Regions from separate parts of the Nocardia sp. CA-119907 genome, predicted to be linked through region 1. Evidence: predicted binding sites of a transcription regulator. Region 1 holds the regulator's gene; the other holds the start of a gene.
The links. Region 1 encodes HspR, which represses chaperone genes until heat shock. Its sites were predicted from a motif close to ANNTGAGTNNNNNNNACTCANNT; they were not measured.
Positions count from the first base shown of each region.

Region 2: a site for HspR is predicted at 6,144-6,166, ahead of lon (endopeptidase La). Genes of this name have one in related genera too.

Region 1 covers NZ_CP192091.1:9,267,124-9,278,784, forward strand. The annotation lists gene ACQP2D_RS41620 (DUF5666 domain-containing protein) at 1-795, opposite strand, end outside; gene clpB (ATP-dependent chaperone ClpB) at 1,185-3,743, opposite strand; gene ACQP2D_RS41630 (NADP-dependent oxidoreductase) at 4,044-4,979, shown strand; gene ACQP2D_RS41635 (FAD-binding oxidoreductase) at 5,512-6,669, shown strand; gene ACQP2D_RS41640 (FAD-binding oxidoreductase) at 6,678-7,454, shown strand; gene ACQP2D_RS41645 (globin domain-containing protein) at 7,528-8,697, opposite strand; gene ACQP2D_RS41650 (heat shock protein transcriptional repressor HspR) at 9,361-9,762, opposite strand; gene dnaJ (molecular chaperone DnaJ) at 9,762-10,925, opposite strand; gene grpE (nucleotide exchange factor GrpE) at 10,950-11,600, opposite strand; gene dnaK (molecular chaperone DnaK) at 11,597-11,661, opposite strand, start outside.
Region 2 covers NZ_CP192091.1:9,595,327-9,606,987, reverse strand. The annotation lists gene lhgO (L-2-hydroxyglutarate oxidase) at 1-549, opposite strand, end outside; gene ACQP2D_RS43155 (hypothetical protein) at 569-1,300, opposite strand; gene ACQP2D_RS43150 (TIGR03084 family metal-binding protein) at 1,651-2,442, opposite strand; gene ACQP2D_RS43145 (hypothetical protein) at 2,634-3,989, opposite strand; gene ACQP2D_RS43140 (bifunctional 3-(3-hydroxy-phenyl)propionate/3-hydroxycinnamic acid hydroxylase) at 4,133-5,878, opposite strand; gene lon (endopeptidase La) at 6,185-8,608, shown strand; gene ACQP2D_RS43130 (FAD-dependent monooxygenase) at 8,718-10,346, shown strand; gene ACQP2D_RS43125 (PaaI family thioesterase) at 10,419-10,862, opposite strand; gene ACQP2D_RS43120 (TetR/AcrR family transcriptional regulator) at 10,885-11,445, opposite strand; gene ACQP2D_RS43115 (DUF1707 domain-containing protein) at 11,506-11,661, opposite strand, start outside.

The sequences.
Region 1 (11,661 bases):
GTCGATCGAGCCGTCGGCGGCCTTATCGCCCTGCACCATGACCATGTCACCGACCGGCAGATCGGCCGCCTTGCCGCCTTTCAGCGAGATCACCTGGGTCTTATCGGTGGTGCGCACCGTGACCTTGGAGCCGCCGAGGGTGTCCAGAGTCAGCTGGCCGCCGGAGTTGGCGGAAATGGTGCCCATGGTCGCGCCGAGGTTATCGATGCCGCCCAGCCCCGGAATACTCGGGATGACCTGGGTCGGCGTCGGCCGACCCGATGGGGCCGTACCGGTCGGGCGGCCCGCGGTCGGCAACGCCGAGGTGCTCGCGGCGGTGCTCGACGAGGAATCCTTACCGCCGAGCACCACACCGGCGACCACAGCGACCGCGCCGATCAACAGGACCACGCCGAGACCGAGGGCAATCCACAGGGCGGTATTGCGCTTACGCGGCGGCTGCTGGTCGGGCGGCAGTGGCGCGCCCGGTGGACCCGGCGGGTACTGCGCGCCCGGTTGGGCATACCCACCGACCTGGGTCGGATCCTGCCCGCCGGCCCAGGGTTCGCCGTACGCGCCCCACTGCGGCTGGCTCTCGTACGGCGGGAATTCCTTGGTGGCGTTGGCGGGCGGCGGCGCCCACGGATCGAATTGTTCCGTGGACGGGTAAACCGACGTCGCACCGCCCTGTCCGTACGCCTCGGGGTGCTCCGTCGTCCGCGACGGCTGCCCGAACCCCGACTTCCCCGGCGGACCGATATGTTCCGTCGGCGCATCCTCCGGTCGCTGTGCCCAAGGATCGTTGGGATTCGTCATGGCCTCCAGGGTAGGCTGTGTCGATTTGCCGCGCCTGCGGCGCGGCGTGTTCGCGGCCCCCTATTGTCTCGCGTCCGAGCCGTCGAGACTCGCGCCTTCGTCGCATGCGCTTCGACGGCTCGGACGCGAGACGGGCCGCGAACGGTCGCACGTAAGACTCGCTCCGTGGTGGTTACGGAAGCGGCCCAGCTGCGGATTGATCGTGGGCCGCGCTGCGGTGCAGGTGCTTCGACGGCTCTGCTGAGTCGATGACCCAACCTTCGCGCGGGTTCAAGACAGCCACCGACGTCGCACACATAACCGGCTCTGTACCGGCTCTGCCGCGGTTACGACAGCGGCCCGGTCGCGGTTGATCGCGAGCCGGGCCGCAGGGGTGGGCGGGCGGTGGGTCAGCCGCGGCCGACTATCAGGCCCTCGCCGTTCGGGGTGACGTTGACCGCGACGGTGTCGCCGTCGGTGATCTCACCGGCGAGCAGTTCCTTGGCGAGGGTGTCGCCGATGGACTGCTGGATCAGGCGGCGCAGCGGGCGGGCGCCGTAGACCGGGTCGTAGCCGCGCACCGCCAGCCAGAACCGGGCCGAATCGCTGACGTCCAGCTTCAGCCTGCGCTGCGACAGCCGCTTCTGCAGCTGGTCGAGCTGGATGTCGACGATGGATTCCAGCTGCTCCTCGTCGAGGGCGTGGAACATGACCACATCGTCGAGGCGGTTCAGGAATTCCGGTTTGAAGGCCGCGCGGACCGCGGACATGACGACCTCCCGATCGCCACCCGCACCCAGATTCGAGGTGAGGATGAGGATGGTGTTGCGGAAGTCCACCGTGCGGCCCTGGCCGTCGGTCAGACGGCCCTCGTCGAGTACGGCGAGCAGAATGTCGAAGACATCCGGATGCGCCTTCTCGATCTCGTCGAACAGCACCACGGTGTACGGCCTGCGCCGCACCGCCTCGGTCAGCTGACCGCCCTGGTCGTAACCGACGTAGCCGGGCGGGGCGCCGACCAGCCGAGCAACGGCGTGCTTTTCGCTGTACTCGCTCATATCGATGCGGACCATGGCGCGTTCGTCGTCGAACAGGAAGTCCGCCAACGCCTTTGCCAGCTCGGTCTTACCGACACCGGTCGGACCGACGAACATGAACGAACCCGTCGGCCGGTTCGGATCCGCGACTCCGGCACGGGCGCGGCGCACCGCATCGGAGACCGCCTGCACCGCCTCGGTCTGGCCGACGACGCGCTTGCCCAACTCCTGCTCCATCCGCAGCAGCTTCTGGGTTTCGCCCTCCATCATGCGGCCGACCGGGATGCCGGTCCAGGACGAGACCACCTCGGCGATGTCGTCGGGGCCGACCTCCTCCTTGAGCATCACCTCGCCGTCACCGGCTGTCGCAGAGGCCTTTTCGGCCTCGGCGAGCTGCTTCTCCAGTGCCGGAATCCGCCCGTACCGCAGTTCGGCGGCCTTGCCGAGATCACCATCGCGTTCGGCGCGCTCGGACTCACCGCGCAGCGATTCCAACTGCTCCTTGAGGACTCGGACCTGATCGATCGCGCTCTTCTCGTTCTGCCAGCGGGTCATCAGCTGGTTGAGCTTCTCGCGGTCGTCGGCGAGTTCCTGACGCAACTTGTCCAGGCGCTGTTTGGAGGCCGCGTCGGTCTCCTTCTCCAGTGCGACCTCTTCGATCTCGAGGCGGCGCACCGCGCGCTCGACCTCATCGATTTCCACCGGTCGCGAATCGATTTCCATGCGCAGCCGCGACGCCGACTCGTCGACCAGGTCGATCGCCTTATCCGGTAGGAACCGGGAGGTGATGTAGCGGTCGCTGAGGGTGGCCGCGGCCACCAGCGCGGAGTCGGTGATGCGCACACCGTGGTGCACCTCGTAGCGCTCCTTGATGCCGCGCAGGATGCCGATGGTGTCCTCCACCGACGGTTCGCCGACCAGCACCTGCTGGAAGCGGCGCTCCAGGGCGGCGTCCTTCTCGATGAACTTGCGGTACTCGTCCAGTGTGGTGGCGCCGACCAGGCGCAGTTCACCGCGGGCGAGCATCGGCTTGATCATATTGCCGGCGTCCATGGCGGATTCGCCGGTCGCGCCGGCGCCGACAATGGTGTGCAGCTCATCGATGAAGGTAATGATCTGCCCCGCACTGCTTTTGATCTCCTCGAGTACGGCCTTGAGCCGCTCCTCGAATTCACCGCGATACTTCGCGCCCGCCACCATCGCACCGAGGTCGAGCGAGACGACGGACTTGCCGCGCAACGACTCCGGCACGTCACCGGCCACGATGCGCTGGGCCAAACCCTCGACGATGGCGGTTTTACCGACGCCCGGCTCGCCGATGAGCACCGGATTGTTCTTGGTGCGACGGCTCAAAACCTGTACGACACGGCGGATTTCGGTATCCCGGCCGATGACGGGGTCGAGTTTGCCGGAGCGGGCCGCCGCGGTGAGGTCGGTCGAATACTTCTCCAGCGCTTGGTAGCTGCCCTCCGGATCCGGACTGGTCACCCGTGCGCTGCCGCGCACCGCGGTGAACGCCTCGCGCAGCGCGTCGGGTGTCGCGCCGTACTTCTTCAGCAGCATGGTCACATCCGAATCGCCCTCGGCCAGGCCGACCAGGACGTGTTCGGTCGAGACGTATTCGTCGCCGAGTTCGGTGGCCAGGTGCTGGGCGGCGGTGATCGCGGCCAGTGCCTCCCGGCCGAGCTGCGGTGTCGTGGTCGCACCGGTCGCGCGCGGCAGCCGGTCGACAATGTCCTGCGCCTCGCGTCGTATCGCCGCCGGATCCACCGCTACGGCCTTGAGCAAGGGGGCGGCGATGCCATCGGTTTGATCCAGCAACGCCACCAGCAAGTGCGCCGGACGAATCTCCGGATTGCCCGCGGCCGAGGCGGCCTGCAGGGCGGCGGTCAGGGCCGCCTGGGTCTTGGTGGTGGGATTGAACGAGTCCACAAGTCACCTTCCTACTAGTCGATGTGCGGTATCGAGCTCGCCTGAATCCACGCGGTTCCACCGCGCGGCTCGCACCGCTTCGCACCGTTCAACGTCCGAAAGGTTGAGTCTGTTCCGCTCAACTTTAGTTTTTTGAACGAACCGCGCAGATTCGCCCGACACCTGAACAGACTCGTAGTGAACGCTACGCCGCGACACTGCCGAATGGCATCAATCACCGGGTCTATGGCATAGGGATGCCTACGATGGCCTTTGCCGTTGGTTTATGCACGACAATCCAGCCCGACTCGAGGAGGATGGATGCGCGCGATCGTGGTACGAAGCTTCGGAGCAACACCCGAATTGGCCGAGTTGCCGGTGCCCGAACCGAGCGCGGGCGCGGTGCGGGTGCAGTTGGAGGCGGCAGGCGTCAACCCCTTCGACCAGAAGATGGCCAATGGCATTCTGGACGGCAAGCTGCCGCACGATTTCCCGATGATCCTCGGCGTAGACGGCGCTGGCACGGTGTCCTCGGTCGGCCCCGGCGTCACCGGATTCGCCGTCGGCGACCGTGTCGTCGGCAAATTCCTGGTCCCGCCCGTCGGCCACGGCAGCTTCGCGGAGTATTCGGTCCTGCCCGAGAACGCCACGCTGGTCCGGATCCCGGAAGCGGTCCCGACCGTGGCGGCAGCGGCCCTGCCGACCGCGGGTGTCACCGCGCAGGACATCGTGGACGCCACCAAGATCGAGCCGGATCAGACGGTTTTGATCATCGGCGCGACCGGCGGTGTCGGCTCCTTCCTTGTGCAGTTGGCGAATATGGCGGGTGCGCACGTCATCGCGACCGCCCGCGGCGCGGCCGCCGACCAGATGACCCGGCTGGGCGCGGCCGAGACCGTCGACTACACCCGGGGCCCGATCGCCGAGCAGATCGCGGCCGCGCATCCCGACGGGGTCGACGTGCTCTTCGACCTGGTCAGCCCGCCCGAGGCGCTGGCCGAGCTGACCGCGCTGGTGCGCGACGGCGGCACGGTCTACTCCACCATCTGGGCCGCCGACGAGCAGGCGCTGCGCGACCGCGGGATCAAGGGCGGCAATATCGAATCCTCCGGCCGCGCACCGGAATTGCGGCGCCTGCTCGATCGCGTCGCGGAGGGCGATGTGGTGGTGCCGATCGACGTCACCGTCCCGCTGTCCCAGGCCGCCGCGGTCATCGGCGCCGCGGGTGCGCGCGGCAAAACCGTACTAGCCATCTGAAACGTCGAAATGTCGTCGTTAGCACCCGCGAGGAGCCATCCCGTCCACCGAATTCGGCCCCTTCCTGATTCCGGAGGCCGATAGCCGCCCGCAGCTCACCGCGCGCCATCCGCCGGGTCTACAACCTTTCCGGCACCACCATCGATGACGGCACCGACCACGGCTTTCTCGAGGGTCCGCCCGGGCGCTGGTCGACGATCTGTCCGCAAACGACCAGCGTATCGATGCGTTCATCTGCTGGCCGACCGCGGGCGATCCCGTCGAACAGGTCCGCCGCTATGCCGAATCGGTCGCCCCGGCGGTGCACGCCAAGTGGCGAGTTGACCCAGCGGTAACCCGCCTGCCAGGCTCTTCGCTTATCCTGCATGTCAGGCCCACAGCAGACCCGATTTGCCCACGGATTACCGTTGGCGCGGGCGTGATCGGCCATACCCACCCGACCACGGGATTTTCAGGGATACTTGACGGCGGAGGACCGCCGGTTACGGACATGTCCCTGGGCAGCACATAGAGGGAAAGGAAGCTCCACCTCGTGGATGCGCGTTCGGCAGCGCTGGTCCGCGCCAACTTCCGCTCGGTGATCGAATCGCCGAACGGACCCGAGCGGTTGATCAGTGCTTTTTATGGTCATCTGTTCGCAGAGAAGCCACAGTTGCGGGAGTTGTTCCCGCCCGCGATGGAGATGCAGGCCAAGCGCCTGGTGACCGCCATCCATTACGTACTCGACAATCTCGAGGACTGGGGACGAGCCCAGAAGTTCCTGGAGCAGTTGGCGCGCGATCATCGCAAATTCGGTGTCATCGCCTCGCACTACGATATCGCCGGACGGGCACTGCTGGCGGCGTTTCGCGTGTTCAACGGGCCGATGTGGAATCGCGCGCTCGAGGAGGGCTGGCGCGATATCACCATCCTGATCTCGGCCTCCATGGCCATCGGCGCCAACTCCGACAAGTCGCAGCCGTATTGGGATGCGACCGTCGTCGGCCATCGCCGGGTGCTCGAGGATCTGGCCATCGTGCGGTTGCAATCCGATAGTCCGATCCCGTATCAGGCCGGGCAGTATGTGCCGATCTCGCTGCCGCAGCGGCCGAAGATGTGGCGTTACCTATCGCCCGCCATTCCCGCCAATCCCTACGGTGAGATCGAATTCCATGTTCGCAAGATCCGCGGCGGCTGGGTGAGCCCGGCCATTGTCAATGAGACCCGGGTCGGCGACCGGTGGATGGTCGCGGGTCCGCTCGGCGGCCTGCACATCGATCGCGACAGCGGTCGCGATGTGCTGCTGATCGGCGCGGGCACCGGCATCGCCCCATTGCGCGCACAGCTGATCGAGATGGGCCAGCGCGGTATCAACCCGCGCGTGCATTTCTTCATCGGCGGGCGCTACCCCTGCGATCTGTACGACGTCGAGAACATGTGGCAGCTCTCGCAGAGCAATCCCTGGCTGACCGTGGTCCCGGTGTGCGAACAGAAGACCAACCCGTGGTGGTATCCGCATCCGCCGCAGGAAGAGCCGTACGGCATGCACCGCCGCCTGATCGGAAATCTGGGCGCGGTGGTGGCCAGCTTCGGTTCCTGGGCCGACCGCCAGATCCAGATCGCCGGGTCGGCCCGCATGATCGCCGATACCCGCCGCGCCCTCATGGCGGTCGGCACCCCAGAGTGGGCAATCAGCTCAGATCCCGTGTGAGAGAAGCAATGACAATAGATCCGAGCCCGCTCGGCAATGGTTCCGCGCCCGAGTGGAAGGCGACGGTGGTCGGTCACCATCGGCTGCGCCACGATCTCGCGGTGATCCGCTTGATCGGCGAGTACGTCCCGTTCCTCGCGGGGCAATCCGTTGAGGTCCGGGTGCCGCAGCACCCCGGCATGCGCCGCAGATTCTCCCCCGCGCTGCCGCCGTCGCTGGACGGCAAGTTGGAATTCCATGTGCGCACGGTGCCCGGCGGCTGGTGCAGCGGCAGCATCGTCACCGACACCAAACCCGGCGACGAATGGCAAATCGGGGCCCCCCTGGGCACTTTCCATGTCGACCCGTACGGCGACGAGGTGGTGATGATCGCGGGCGGCACCGGTCTGGCCCCGATGCGCGCACAGATCCTCGAACTCGCCCGACACGAGGATCCGCCGCCCACCTATCTGTTCACCGGCGGCCGCTCCCCGCGCGATCTCTACGCCGACGACATGCTGTTCCTGCTGGCGAACGAATTGCCCTGGCTCACCGTGATTCCCGTCGTCGAGAGCCCGGAGGACCCGGGGCGGGTCGACGAATGGTACGAGCATTCGCGAGTGGATATCGGATTCCCGCTCGATGACATGCTCTTCGGCACACTCGCGGATGTGGTCGCCTCCCACGGCGCGTTCGAAAACCATCAGGTGCTGGTCTGTGGCTCACCGAATATGGTCCGAGTAACCCTGGATCGTCTTGTCGAAACCGGAACTCCAGCTGCCGCAATACAATTCGAGGGACTGTAAGAAGTAGACCCGACCACCACGGAGCGAGTCTTACGAGCGACGTTCGCGGCGCGCCGCAGGCGCGGCCAAGAATTCAGAACAGCGGGTCGTGGCGGATGTTCTTGGTTTGGGTACCGGCGGCCATCAAGCGGAACTTGGTGGTCTGCACCATCGAGGGCGAGCCGACGATCTGTACATCCCGGTCGGCCCAGGAACCGTAACTGGCGACGACCTTGCCGATCTGGCCGGTCACCCGGGCCTCCAGACCAGGCCAGATGCGTTCGCGCTCGCCGGAATCCAGGTACCACCACGGGTTTTCATCGCTCTCGGTGACCGGGATGACGGTGAGCCACTTGTTGGCGGTGGCCAGTTGGCTCAGGATCTCCAGATCATAGAGATCACAGGGATGGTGTCCACCGACGAACAGGTGCACCCGCGGATTGATGCGCCGCTGTGCCATCGCCATGAGCTGGGCGCGCAGGGGTGCGATGCCGGTACCGCAGCCGATCATCAGCATTTTGCGTTTCACATTGCGCGGGATGCCGAGTCCGCCCAGGGGTGAACCGAGTAACCACTGGTCACCGACGGCGGTGTGGCCGACGATGGCCGGACTGACCCAGCCGCCCAGCACCCCGCGGATATGGAATTCGATCTCCCCGTTCGCATTCGCGGGCACCGCCGGTGACATATAGCGCCACATGCGCGGCCGGGCCGGGATCTGCACGCTGATGTACTGGCCAGCGGCATACTGCATCGGCTGATCCAATTGCAGCCGGACGACGGCGAGATTGCGCAGCACCTCACGGTGCTCGACGACGGTTCCGGTCCAGACCGATGGCGTCGATTCCTGTTCGGCCGCGCCGATCATGGTGTCGCCGATGATCTTTAGGCCCTCGTCCCAGGCCCGGTCGACCTCGTCGGTCCACATCTCGGTGCCCGCGAAGATCCGCATCGCGGACTTCAACGAGGTGGCCACGGCGGTGTAGTGCGCGGCTTGTACACCGTATTTGCGGTGATCGCGTCCGAGTTGGGCGAGGAATGGCAATAGTTTGTCCGGCTCCTCGAGCCGATCCAGCGCGTAGGAGATGGCCTTGACCAATCGGTCACGCTGCGAATCCATGGCTGCCGGAAAAAAGTCCCTGGCGGCGGGGTAGTTGGTGAAAAGGGTCGCGTAGAACGAACTGGCCAGCTTGGCCGGGCCGCCCTCCTCCGCAGCAACCGCCTTGAACGTTGTTCTGATCAAAGCGACCGTCCGCGAATCCATTTGTGTCACAACCCCTTTTTGCGCTCGAACACAATCCGTGGCCGACAAGTGAGGTGCTGCGGGACACTCGACAGCAGCCAATGCGAACGAGTGTAGGCGAGGTTTGCCAGCTACGGAATCAGTCGAGTAAACATCATGCGTGTAATTTCGCTGAAACGGCGGTCAGCACCACGAAAACCCTTGAAAACAAACCGAAAGAACGAACAGGGCGGCGAAATCCGTCACATATCCAGCGGTTTCGCAAGATCCGTTGTGCAAGATTCATCCCATTGCGGCTCCGAGAGCGATCCCTCGGCAATCGGCGCGCCGCAATCGCTTACCGGCTCGGGCAAACGCGGCGCACCAGCCGGGCTGGTGACCAACGGAATCGCGTGGGCGATCCGGCGCATAGTTTGCTGAAACACCGCCCACAGCAAACTTCGCAGCTCGGCACATCATCGGCAACCCTACCGACCGTGGGTCGACGCCGCGCAGCCCGCGAACAACCTGCCGGATACCGAAATCCGGAGTCGGGAGTTTGCCCGAGTACTGCCAGCAGTTATTCACTGCGGCAATGGGTGCCGCGTTACCGCATAACGCATTTACCCATCGGCGAAAACGACAAAGGCCCCGGGCTCGGTTGTGCACCGAATCCCGGGGCCTTTGCTATCGCCGTAGCGCTTTTCAGCGCCGATTGCGCGGCTTCCACACCACCAGTGCGGTACTGCGTTGCGGCGGCGCGAGATCGGGGCGATACCCCGCGCGCAGCCGATCCAGCTCGGCCGACATTTCGGCGACCCGCTGCTGCAGTTCCTCGACCTGATTGGTGAGTTCGATGATGCGCTTGATGCCCGCCAGGTTGACGCCCTCGTCCTGGGACAGCCGCTGCACCTCGCGCAGCAGCTCGACGTCCCGTGCCGAATAACGCCGACCGCCACCCGAAGTCCGTTGCGGCGTCACCAGTCCCAAGCGGTCATACGTGCGCAGCGTCTGCGCGTGCATACCCGCCAGCTGGGCCGCGACCGAGATCATGAAGAACTCGGCCCGTGACGACCCACTGGATGCCTGCTTCGGATTATCGGACATCACGCACCTGCCCATCCCGCACGCGGATCGAACCCGCTGGCCTTCTCCGCCTCCGCGAACCGCTTGAGCGCCTCGGTGGCATTGTCGTCCAGCTTCTGTGGCACGGCCACCTTGACGGTGACGAGCAGATCGCCCGCCCCGCCGGCGGGGCCGCGCTTGGGCACGCCACGGCCGCGCACCCGCAGGATGCGGCCGTCCGCGGTGCCGGGCGGCACCTTGACGCCGACGCGCCCTTCCAGCGTGGGCACGGAAACCGTTGTGCCCAGCACCAATTCACTGTAACTGACCGGCAGCACCAGGGTCAGGTCGTCGCCATTGCGGCCGAAGACCTTGTCCTGGCTGACGTGTACGGTCACATAGAGGTCACCCGAGGGCGCACCACGCAGCCCGGCCTCACCCTGTCCGGCCAGCCGGATCTTCTGCCCGTCACTGACACCGGGCGGAATCCGCACCGTGATGGTGCGGGTCCGATTCTGGATGCCGCTGCCGCGGCAGTCGACGCACGGGTCATCGATGATCGAGCCGGTACCACGGCATTCGTCGCACGGCTCGCTGAAGCCGAACGCACCTTGGTTGCGGCTGATCACGCCGTTGCCATTGCAGACGGGACAGACTCGCGGACTGGTCCCCGGCTTGGCGCCGCTGCCGTGACAGGTGGTACACGCCGACGGACTGGTCATCCGCAGCGGAACGGTGACGCCCTGTGCGGCCTCACGGAACCCGAGGGTCGTCTCGGTCTCCACATCAGCGCCGCGGCGCGGGCGGCTCGAGGTGCGCGTGCCGCCCCGGTTGAACAGCCCACCCAGCAGGTCTCCGAGACCACCGTCGCCCGCATTCGCCTGGCCGAAGATGTCACCGATATTGAAGTCCTGCGAGAAGCCGCCGCCCGTACCGGGAGTGAAGCCACCACGTCCGTATCCGCCACCGGCGAACAGCTTTCGGGTGTCGTCGTATTCCTTGCGCTTGGCCGGATCCGACAGCACGGCATGGGCCTCGCTGACGGTTTTGAACCGCTCCTCGGCCTTGGTATCGCCGGGGTTGGCATCCGGATGCAAGTCACGAGCGAGCTTGCGATACGCCTTCTTGATCTCGTCCTGCGAGGCGCTGGAGGAGACACCCAGCTCCTTGTAGAAGTCCTTTTCGATCCACTCCCGTTGACTCACCGGGCATCTCCTCCTCTCGGATTCTTATTGGTTGTTCGCATTGGCATCATCGGATGCCTCTTCTTCGACCAGATCGGCCACGCCATCGGTTACCCCGACGAGCGCGTGCCGAAGCACCCGATCGCCGAACCGATAGCCCTTGCGCATAACTACACCGATCACCGGATCGTGTCCGTCGCCCTCGTGCTGCACGGCCTCGTGCAGGGTCGGGTCGAAGGGCTCACCCTCCGTACCGAATTCCTGCAGACCCTGCTTGTGCAGCGCGTCGGCGAGCTTGTCCGCGACCGCCTTGAGCGGCCCGGTTTCGAGGTCGCCGTGGGCGCGCGCACGATCGAGATCATCGAGTACGCCGAGCAATTCGGAGACCACGGCGGCCTTGGCCGCATCGATGGTCGCCTGCCGGTCCCGCTCGACCCGCCGCCGGTAGTTGGCGTATTCGGCGGTCAGCCGCTGCAGATCGGCAGTACGCTCGGCCAGCTCCTTGGTGATGGTCTCGGCCAGGACGTCGGCACCCTCATCGTTACCGAGGAGGGGTTCGGTGCCGTTCCCGGCTTCCGGGCCGGGCCCGGCGGCGGGCTCTGCCGCCGCCGGTTCCCGAATCTCACCTGTCTCGGGATCAACCTTGCGATTGTCGACGAAGGTGATCGGCTCCTGTTCGGAGTTTCCCTCGCTCACTTCTTCTCCGTGTCGACCGGCTCGTCCACAACTTCGGCGTCCACAACCTGATCGTCACCAG
Region 2 (11,661 bases), 330 kb from region 1:
TGCGGTGACCGCGTCCGTGGTTTCGGTGAGCTCGGTGATCTCCGCGCCGAGCACGATCTCGCCGCCCGCGGCCCGGACCTCATCGGCGAGTGCGGTGGTGACGCGGGTGAAATCGATAATGCCCGTAGCGGGCACGAACAGCGCGCCGACGCCGGTCACATGCGGTTCCCTGCGGGTGAGTTCGGCGGCGTCGACCAGTTCGACATCGACGTCATTGGCGACCGAGCGTTCGTGCAGCGCGAGCATTCGCCCGTGCTCGGCGGCATCGGTGGCCACCAGCAGTTTTCCGCAGACCTCGAACGGTATGTCGTGTGTCGCGGCGAATTCCTTGGTCCAGGCGGCACCCTGCCTGCACAGTCGTGCCTTCAGACTGTCCGGCGGGTAGTAGATGCCGGAATGGATGACACCGCTGTTGTGCCCGGTCTGGTGCGTGGCCAGGGCGCCGGCCTTGTCGACGAGCACGAGGCCAGCGCCGGAGTGGCGTTGCAGAATCCGATGCGCCGTGGCGACTCCGACGATCCCGCCCCCGATGACACAGAAGTCGTACATGGGACGCAGAGTAGGCGGACTACACCACGATGGTGCGGTTCGCGGTCGTCGTGGCGGGATTCGGTGTCGCGTCGGCCGTGGTCGGGGTGTCGGTGGCGGGTGTGGTCGAGTCGTCAACGCTCGGCGCGTGTTTCGCGGTGGGTGCGGGATTGCGCTGGAGCCGGAGTCCGTGTTCGCCGAGGGTCGGATCCGAGAAGGCCAGTGTCACTTCGCCATTGTGCATATCGACCTCGGTGCGCAGCTGGGTGACACCGCCGGGATCGGCGTGGATGCCGAACCGCTCCCGAACCGGTTCGGAGAGCAGGAGATCCGCCAGTGTGGTCAGCGCATCGGTATCCACGGTGAAGGCGACGGAATCCGCGCGGCCGGTGGCCACCTGCGCGCCGACATAGGCGGTGCCGACACGCAGTTTGCCGCCGATTCCGGGGGGCACCGCCGTCGGCGAATCGGCATTGGCCTCAGGGGTTTTCGCGGTGCCGTCCGAGGTCTCGGCGGGAAAACGGGCGAATAGTGCGGGTAGGTCGTGACTTCCGCCGGTCAGCAGCGCATCGGGGAGCTCGGGTCCGCGGTCGGTGCCGATATCCAGGATGTTGCGCGCCGGTGGTGCGGCGATTTCGCCGGTGGTGTGCTGGGTTTCGGCCATCTGGTGGACGATGTAGGCCCCGGAGGCCACGGTGAGGCTGAGGCTGGCGGTGCCCGCGAGGACAATGGCGGCGTGCCGCGCGATCTGGGCAGGCTTGTGAGCTGCCACGATGCGTTCCTTTCCTCCGCCCCTGATCCCCTCGTCGGCACGGCCCGCATCGTTGAAAGCCGTACAGGTGTCCAGATTACAGGGGCGGCGGCAGGCGGCGCCGCATGGGGGAGATCAGCATCACAGTCTCAGGGCGGCCGACACGCTGGCGGACTCGGGCCACTCGGCGTCATTCATGTTTCCACCAGCTGACAAAGGGGTAAATAGACATAGCTGGCGAGCGTCATTCTCGACTGCCACATCGAGACACCCGGCCAACGGCGTCCGGCCGACACGAACGGCGCACCCAAGTGTGGCGCTCGCCCGCTCCGATTCTCCATTGTTGAACCGGGTGGTCGGGTTTCGGCGGGTCAGTCGAACTGACCCGCCGTCCGGCCCGTTCCGGTCGGTCCCGCGAAAGCCTGTGCGATGGTGAGCCATTCGGCTGCCTCCGCACCTACGGTTTCGAGTGCGAGGTCATCGCGGTGGCGGCGCTGCGTCACCAGCAGACAGAAATCCAGGGCCGGACCGGTCACGCGCTGCGTCGCGTCGTCGGCTCCCCACGACCAGATGTCGCCGTCGGGTGCGGTGAGTTCGACCCGGAATTCCTCGACCGGCGCCGTCCTGCCGTGCACGGCATAGGCGAAATTTCTGGTCCGCACGCCGATATGCGCGACCGTGCGCAGCCGGGCGGTCGGTGTTCTGGTCACCCCGAGCGCGTCGGCGATGTCCTGGCCGTGTGCGAAGGTCTCCATAATGCGGGCGCTGACCATCGACGCCGCGCTCATCGGCGGTCCGAACCACGGCAGCTTGGTGCCGGACGGGACCGCGCGCAGGGCGTCGATCAGATCGTCGCGGCCCCGGCGCCAGCGGTCGAGCAGTTCGGCGGCGGGTGCGGTCGCCGCCTCCTCGGCGGCCTCGTCGACGAAGGTCAACACCTTCGGCGCGGCATTCTCGAGCAATTTCGCGAAGCCGTCGGCATCGGCGGCGGCCATGGTGGCGACCTCATCGGTCCAGGCCAGATGCCCGATCTGATGGGCGATGCTCCAACCGGGGGCCGGCGTGGGCTGCGACCAGTCCGCCGCCGCCAGCGCGGCCACGATGCGTTCCAGTTCGGTGCATTCGTCGGAGAAGTCGCGCAGCAGCGCTTCGAGGTCGGCCATCGGTTTCCTGTCTCGTCCGCGGCGTGCTCGAATCCCTACGCAGGCTGCCTCCTCCGGGCCCGTCGCTCGCGCCCGTCGAGGCGCACTACTTCGTACGCCGTCGCGGTTCAGCATCGCAGCGGCTCCGAAAAAATGCAAGCATGCGTGCTTGTATTTGGGACGGACTGCTCCGCTGCCCCGGGTCGGGCCGGTTACCAGCCGAAAATCGTCAGGTGGGCGGCGCCGACCACCAGGCCGAGCAGCGCGCCGTGCAGGTACAACAGCCAGGCATCCTGCTCGACCGAGGCGTAGAACATCTCCATGAACTCCCCCGGGGTGAGGTCCTGGAGCTTGCGCGCCGCGAACTCATCGATCTTCTCGGCCTGTTCGAGGGTGAACGCCTCGTCCTCGATCAGGCTCGGGGCCAGACCGACCGCGGCCCCGGCCGCACCGACCTTGAGATTGTCGAACTGGCGGCGGCCGAAGGCGACGCGCACGATCGAGGTGGTCGGGCCGAGCTGGCGATGGATCTCATCGGAGACCAGCCGCTCGATCAGCTGCCGGGTCTTATCGCCATTGGGGCCCTCGAGCAGTTCCTTGGACAGATTCGGCAGCGTGAGCACCTGGTAGGCGAGGATATGCGCGAGATCGGTGGCCGCCTGCGGCTGCCGCTTGGCCAGCAGCGCCTGCTTCCACAGGTATTTGTAGCGCGGCTGCGGATCACCCGGTTCGAAGACCATTTTGACGGCGATGACATTGACGATCACGCCGATCGCCGCGGAGGCCAGCAGCACGATCACCCAGCCCGGCACCCAGCCGAGCGCCGGAATGGTGTGGTGCACATGCATATACAGTGCGAGCAGCAGGCCGAACGGCGCGCCGAGCAGGCCGATCCGCACCATGAAGCGCAACTCCGGGGCGGCGATGGTGGTGGTCAGATCCTTCAGGATGTACGGGTTTTCCCGCAGATAGCGGATGACGAAGGATTTGATATCGATGAGCTGGTCGACATTGTCGCCGAGCGATTCGAAGGCCCGCTCGGTCAATGCCGGCAGTTCCCGATCCACCCGCTGATAGATGATCTGTTTCATGGCCTTGGGCACGCCGCGCCACAGATCCGGATTCTCCCGATACATCAACTCGTCGACCAGGGGCTGCACCTGCTTGCTCGCGAGTACCGCGATGTAGTCGGCAATACCCTGCAGATCCAGTTCGTGAATGAAATCGCGCGGACTGCCGATGCGCATGAGCGCCTTGTCGACACAAATGCTGGCCATCTTCTCGGCACGCGCCGGAATGAAGCCCTGGAATCCGAACCGGCGGCCGTCGCCGGAGAATGTCGGCAGCACCTGGACCCGACGCGGAAAATACGGATACAACACCTGTAGGCCCGGAATCCGGATGCCGCGAAATACGACGGGCCAGAACAGCATCAGCACACCGGTCCAGTTGGTGAGCCATCCGGCCAGCGCGCTGAAGATGGGGAAGGTGATCAGATCGACGCTGAACTTGGACAGGCCGGTCAGCTGTTCCCAATTGATGAACACTCCGGATGCGAGTGTTGTCATCGTGGGATCCCCCTAAGCCTTAGCGACTGCCTGCGGGTCGCTCGAAAAGATCAGCGGTCCGATATCCCGGTCCTGAGATATCCAGCTGCCAACATTCTCATCGGCTCGGACGGGGTGTCAATGCAGGCCCGTCATCGGTGGGGTTATCGGGCCTGCTCGAGGGGGCGGTCCGCATCCGCCTGCGCATCGGATTCCGCTGGGGTGGGCGGCCGTACGGCCGAACCCATCAGTTGGCGCATGAGTTCCGCGGTCAGTGCGCCGCCGCGGCCGGGTTCGGCTGTGCCGAAGACGTACCTGTCCGGGCGCAGCAGCAACAGACCGCCGATGCCGACACCGGCCTTGGCGAACCACCGGGCCAGCGCTCCGGTGTGGTCTTCGGTATCGGCGAAATCGGCACCGGTGCTGCGGCCATCGCCCGGTTTGCCCTGTGGGCGGCCGCCCAGGGGATAGACGGTGACGAATCGGGTGCCCAATGCCCGCAATGCGGCCTGGTCAGCGGCGCTGAGTACGGTGCGCGGGTCGACGCCGTAGCCGATCAGGGCGAAGCCGATGCCGAGGACATCGTCGAGGCGCTGCCGATGGCCGTCGTAGGTCCGCACATCCGGTTGCGGGGCCAGCGTGCCCGCCGCCCTGCGCAGACCGTGCCGCGGCAGGCCGAGATAGGCGCCGCGGCGGAAGCGCGGCGCGGGCTTCATCTTCGCGCCACGCAACCAGCCGCTCAGACCGGGTAGGCGCATCGCGGTGATGAGCGCGATATCGCGGGCCGCGGCGAGGAGTCTGTTATCGATCGAGACCAGGGTCTTGTTCAGCACCGAAAGATCGATCATCGCCTTGGCGTGCGGGCGGCGCTCGGATTCGTAGCTGTCCAGAATCGCCTGGCTCGCACCGTCTTTGATGATCGCGGTCAGCTTCCACGACAGGTTGTCCGCATCGCGCACGCCGGAGTTCATGCCCTGCCCGATGAACTGCGGGGTCATATGCGCGGCGTCGCCGGCGATCAGGATCCGGCCGTCGCGCCACCGGTCGGCGACGACGGCATTGAAGGTGTAGACGAGCTTGCGCAGCACCTCGACCTCATCCGGATCGACGAAGCGGGCGATACGGCGGCGGACGGTGTCGGAGTCCTCCATCTCCGCTTTGGTCTGGGACTCGCTCAGCATGAATTCGAAGCGATGGTGTCCGTCCGGCTGCGGACAGGACACGATCGGCAGTGCGGGATCACAGACGAAGTTGAAATACGGCAGGTGCCGGAAGGCGTCCACGCCGTCGCGGGCCTTCAGATCCACCACCAGCCAGCGTTCCGGAAAGCTGGTGCCGGTCATATCGATGCCGAGCTTCGTGCGCACCACACTGCGCCCGCCGTCGCAGCCGACCAGGAACTTCGCCCGCACCCGCTCCGCGGTGCGCGGATCGGTCTCCGGTGCGCGGCTGCCATAGCCGGTGCCGCGGCATTCGGCGTGTTCGACGCTCACACTGTTGTCGTCCTGGTCGAAATCGACGACCTCGCGGCCGCGGCGGACGGTGACGTGCGGATAGCGTTGCAGCGCTTGTTCGAGGGTGTTCTCCAGGTACGGCTGGTACAGGAAGTTGGCCACCGGCCAGCCCAGCGGCCGGTCGGACTGGTTGAACTGCGCGAGCAGCCGACCGTCGCCGCGCACCCACTGCACGGTGGAGTCGATATTCATATCCGCGGCGAGTTCGTCCGCGGCACCGGCGGTTTGGAAGATCCGCATGCCTTCGTCGTCGGTGTACACCGCGCGCGCCATGCCGTAGTACTCCGGCTCACGCTCGAGCACCAGCACGCGCACCCCGCGCCGCCCCAGCAGGTTGGCCAGGGTCAGTCCGGTCGGCCCGAGACCCACGACCACCACGTCGTAGTCGGTGTTCATCGCGTGAATCCTCCAGTCGGTTCGGGGACATCCACAGTTTTCTGATGAAATCATCAGCCACGACGACCTTCGCTGTCAAGCAGAGATGATGAAACCATCAGATAAGCAGGCGGAAGTGTTCACGCGTGCGATGCGCCGTGCCACCGGATGCGCCCAGGTGACCCGCCTCACTCGATGGGTTCCAGGTATGGAAGGCGGCTGATGTGGGGGTTATTCGCCGAGAGCGAACGAGCGGAGAGAGCCGGAACAAACGCGATCGCCCTGGGGTTGACTGGGCATCGCTCAACTTTTGGAAGGGTCGAACACGTGACTACACCACAGAACCTGCCGGTGCTGTTCCTGACCGATCCGATCGTGCTGCCGGGCATGGTCGTGCCCATCGAACTGGACGAATCGGCGCAGGCCGCCATCGACGCCGCGCGCGCCGCGAATACCGACGCGGTGCTGCTCGCACCCCGATTGACCGAGGGCTACGCCTCCTACGGCGTCGTCGCCACCATCGAACAGGTCGGCCGGATGCGCGGTGGCGCACCCGCCGCGGTGCTGAAGGCCGAACGGCGCGCCAAGATCGGCCATGGGGTCACCGGGCCGGGCGCCGCGCTGTGGGTCGAGGCCGAACCGGTCGAGACGCCCGCCGCGGACGGGCGCACCAAAGAGCTTGCCGCCGAATACAAGAAGCTGGTCGTTTCGGTGCTGCAGCGCCGCGAGGCCTGGCAGATCATCGACGCGGTCAATCAGCTGACCGATCCGTCGGCGATCGCCGATACCGCGGGCTACGCGCCGTACCTGACCGCGGACGAGAAGCGTGAGCTGCTCGAAACTCCGGACACCGCACAGCGTTTGACCAAGCTGATCGAGTGGACCAAGGCGCATATCGCCGAGGCCGAGGTCACCGAGAAGATCAGCGAAGATGTCCGCGAGGGCATGGAGAAGAGTCAGCGCGAATTCCTGCTGCGCCAGCAGCTCAATGCCATCCGCAAGGAACTCGGCGAGGACGAGCCCGACGGCGCCGACGACTACCGCACCCGGGTCGAACAGGCCGATCTGCCCGATGACGTGCGCGCCGAGGCGCTGCGCGAGGTCGGCCGGCTGGAGCGGGCCAGCGATCAGAGCCCGGAATCCGGTTGGATCCGCACCTGGCTCGACACCGTGCTCGAACTGCCGTGGACGGTGAAAACCACCGACAGCACCGATGTTTCGGCCGCTCGCGCGGTACTGGACGCCGATCACCACGGGCTGGACGAGGTCAAGGATCGCATGGTCGAGTACCTGGCCGTGCGCTCCCGGCGTGCCGCGCGCGGACTCGAGGTCGTCGGCGGCCGCGGCTCCGGCGCGGTGCTGGCGCTGGTCGGTCCGCCCGGTGTCGGCAAGACCTCGCTGGGTGAGTCCGTGGCACGGGCCATGGGCCGCAAGTTCGTTCGCGTCGCGCTCGGCGGCGTGCGCGACGAGGCGGAGATCCGCGGTCACCGGCGCACCTATGTCGGCGCGCTGCCCGGCCGGATCGTGCGCGCCATGAAGGAGGCGGGTTCGATGAATCCCGTTGTCCTGCTGGACGAGATCGATAAGGTCGGCTCGGACTTCCGCGGCGATCCGGCCGCGGCGCTGCTCGAGGTGCTGGATCCGGCGCAGAACCACACCTTCCGCGACCACTACCTGGATCTGGATCTCGATCTGTCCGATGTGCTGTTCATCGCGACCGCGAATGTCATGGAGACCATCCCCGGCCCGCTGCTGGACCGGATGGAACTGATCACCGTCGACGGTTACACCGAGGACGACAAGGTGGCCATCGCCCGCGACTTCCTGGTGCCCCGGCAGCTGGAGCGCAATGCGCTGACCGCGCAGGAGGTGTCGATCACCGACGAGGCACTGCGTGAGGTCGCGGCCAACTACACCCGGGAAGCCGGTGTGCGGCAGATGGAGCGGTTGATCGCGAAGGCGTTGCGCAAGGCCGCGACTCGGCTGTCCGAGGACGGGAGCGGGAGCGGTTCGGCCGCCGACGACACCGTGGTGTCGCTGGGTTACGACACCGAGCTGGGCTACGACTCGTCGGCGGAATCGGAGTCGTTGACCATCGATCTGGGCAATCTGAAGGATTACCTGGGCCGTCCGCGCTTCACCCCGGATTCGGTGGAACGCACCGCCGTCCCCGGTGTGGCAACAGGTTTGGCGGTCACCGGTCTGGGCGGCGATGTGCTCTACATCGAGGCCAATGGCGCCGAGGGCGAGCGCGCGCTCACCCTGACCGGTCAGCTGGGCGACGTCATGAAGGAGTCGGCGCAGATCGCCCTCACCTACGTGCGCTCGCACCTGGCGGAGATCGGCATCGAACCGTCGGTGCTGGATCGCAATATCCACATCCACTTCCCGGCGGGTGCGGTGCCGAAGGACGGTCCTTCGGCGGGCGTCACCATGGTCACCGCCCTGGTGTCGCTGGCGCTGGGTCGGCAGGTGCGCGCGGATGTCGGCATGACCGGTGAGGTCACGCTGAACGGCCGGGTGCTGCCGATCGGCGGTGTGAAGCAGAAGCTGATGGCCGCTCAGCGCGCGGGTCTGAAGACGGTGTTCATCCCGGCCCGCAATGAGCCGGATCTGGACGAGGTGCCCGCGGAAGTGCTGGCCGCCCTGGATGTCCGACCCGTCGCCGATGTGGCCGACATCCTGGCCTACGCCATCGAACCAGTTGCCGAACCGGCCCTGGACACTCCCGTCTTCGCGGCGAGCGCCTGATATTCGGCCGAACGGGCCGTGCACGTGTGCACGGCCCGTTTTTTCGCGTGCATGGTCACCGTGATCGCGACGCAAGGGCGATGCAAGCCCGCGCGCACACGATCGGGACATGACTACTACAGAGCAGACTCCCGTACTCGTTGTCGGCGGCGGACTCGTCGGGCTGTCGGCCGCGCTGTTCCTCGAGTACCACAGTGTCCCTTATGTTCTGGTCGAACGCCGGGCCAAGGCGTCGGTGCTGCCCAAGGCGCGCGGTCTGCACACCAGGACTACTGAGCTGTTCCGCCAGGTCGGGGTGGCGGATCGGGTCGAGCGGGCCGCCGCGACCGCACTGCGGGCGGGCAGCTTCGGCGGTGCCAGCACGGGCACCAGCCTCATCGCGGCCCAGCCGCTGGATATCAGTCATTTGGCGCGGGCAATGACGGCTGCCGATCCCAGTCCATCGCGGTTTTGCTTTCTGCCGCAGGTGCTGCTCGAGCCGGTGCTCGCCGAGCAGGCCCGCGAGCGCGGCGGTGATCTCCGATTCGGGGTGGAGCTGGTCGAATTCGAGCCCGACGATGCCGGCGTGACGGCAACCTTGCGCGACACGGCGGGCACTACTTCGGTGCTCCGGGCCGACTATCTCATCGCCGCCGACGGCGCGGCCAGCCCGATTCGTCGGGCATTGGGTATCGAGGGCTGGGAAGTGCCACCGACGCACCACTACATCAATGTCTTCGCGCGGACCGATCTCACGGGTGTACTGGGCGGTCGCACGTTCAGCCAGTGTGAGATCAGCAATGACACGGTGCGCGGACTCGTCCTGTCCAAGAACAACACCGACGAATGGTCGTTCCACCTCGAATACGATCCGACGCGCGAGAGCGCCGCGGACTATTCGGACCGGCGATGTATCGAGCTGATCCGCGCCGCGATCGGCGTGCCCGATATCGCGGTCGAGCTGCTGGCGCGAAGTGCTTGGGACACCGGCAGTTTCGTGGCCGATGAGTACCGGCGCGGCCGGGTGTTCCTCACCGGCGACGCGGCGCACCGGCACGCACCGTGGGGTGGCTACGGTGGCAATACCGGTGTCGCCGACGCACACAATCTGGTGTGGAAGCTGGCGATGGTCCGCTCCGGCGCGGCCGCGCCCGCACTGCTCGACTCCTATCAGGTCGAACGGTGGCCGCGTGCGATCATCGGCGCCGAACAGGCCAATCTGGGCGCCGACTTCCGCACCCGCTACGGCATCGAAACCCCGGACAATGCGGACCGGATGGCGCGCATGTTGGAGTTCGGGGCGGTGATGTCGCGCTTTCGCTACTCATCGGATGCGGTATCGCACCGGGCCGTTCGAGGCGTCGAATGGGTCGAGCCGCATGTCGATCGGCTGACGGGTCAGGTTGGCACGCGGTTGCCGCACGTGTGGATCGATGCCGAGCAGACCACCTCGACCCTGGATCTCTGCGGGCCCGGCTACGCGCTCCTTATCGCGGGCACCGCTAGAGCCTGGCGTGATGCCGCGGCGCACACCCAGCGGGAGACCGGAATCGACATCGCCGTGCACGGGTTGGCCGCCGAATGGAGTGCCTGCACCGGTCTGCCCGAAGGCGGTGCGTTGCTGGTGCGTCCCGACGGACATGTGGCCGCGCGCTCGGATGAGGGTCTGTACCCGAGGTCGCTGTGCGAAACCATACGGTCGCTCACGGGCTGGTCATCGGATACCGCATCGGCGCTCGACACCAAGGCCACTGCTTGATTTCGAGGTGGGTGGTGCATCGGAGGTTGTGCACCACCCGAAGTCGACCGTGCCGCGAGATGACCCGCGGCGTCAGTTGCCGTTCGCCGCCAGTTCGCGCTCGACGGAACGCGCGGTGCCCTGGGCGACCGCGCACAGGACCGGCTCCGCATCCGCGCTCTCGGCATAGATTTCGCAGGAGACGACGGCTTGGCGGCGCGTCGATCCGGTGACGGTGGCCTCGGCGCGCAGCCGGGTGCCCGCCGCCGGACGCAGGTAGGTGATGGTGAAACCACCGGTGAGGACATTGGCGCCGAGTACCGTACCGGCCGCGAAGGTGAGTGCGTTATCGGCCGCATACGACACCACACCGCCGTGCACGAAGCCGAATTGCTGGCCCAACTCGGGCCGGATGGGAATGATCAGGGTCGCGGCGCCGTCGCCGAATGCGGCGATCTCGGTGCCGACCAGCTGTGCGAACGGCTGTGCGGCGAGTACCTGCCGCGCCAAGTCCAGGTCGAGGGTGATCGTGGGCATGAGGTCTCCGTTGGCGAGTGGTTCAGTTGTTCGTGATGCCCAGCGTCTGCCAGGCGGCGTCGGCGAGTTCACCCGCGACATCAATGGGGGCCGTGCGGATTTCGCCGCCGAGCCAATGCCGGGAGTACTCCTGCGCCGGGCCCAGCCACAGGGCATAGAGGAGATCGAAATCGAGATCGCGCACCGCGCCGTAGCCGGCGTGGGTGCGCCACCAGCGCATGACATTGCGCAGGAATTCCCGGTTGCTCTCGCTCTCGCGCACGCCGGGCGGCCGAGCGGAATTGAGAACCGTTGCGCGGTACTGATTTTCGGTGACCCAACGCAGATGTTCGACGACTCCGGCGGTGACTCCGGCTCGCGCGTCGGTACTTTCGCCGACGACACCCCAGAAGTGCTCCTGATAGTCGGCGAGCGCATGCGCCCATACCTCGCGATACAGGTCCGCCTTGTCCGGGAAGTGGTGGTAGAGCGCGCCGACGCTGGCGCCCGCCGCATCGCGGATCTGGGTCAGTGTGGTCTCCAGCGGCCCCTGTTCCGCGAACTGACGCTCGGCTGCCAGCAGCAACCGATCTCGAATCTTCACAACCAGAATTTAGTTCTGTTTTGCGGACGGCGCAATGCCCGGCCGGTCACCGTGGAACGGTCAGGCAGTCGGACGGGGCCGACGCAGCAGCCAGGCCAGGAAGGATCGCCGCGGCGGGCGCGGATACTTCGCGACCACCGTCCCGGAGCCGATCTCGCCATCGACCCGCAGCAGCGGCGACCCGGGCAGACCGCCCTCGGTCACCTTGTTCTTGAT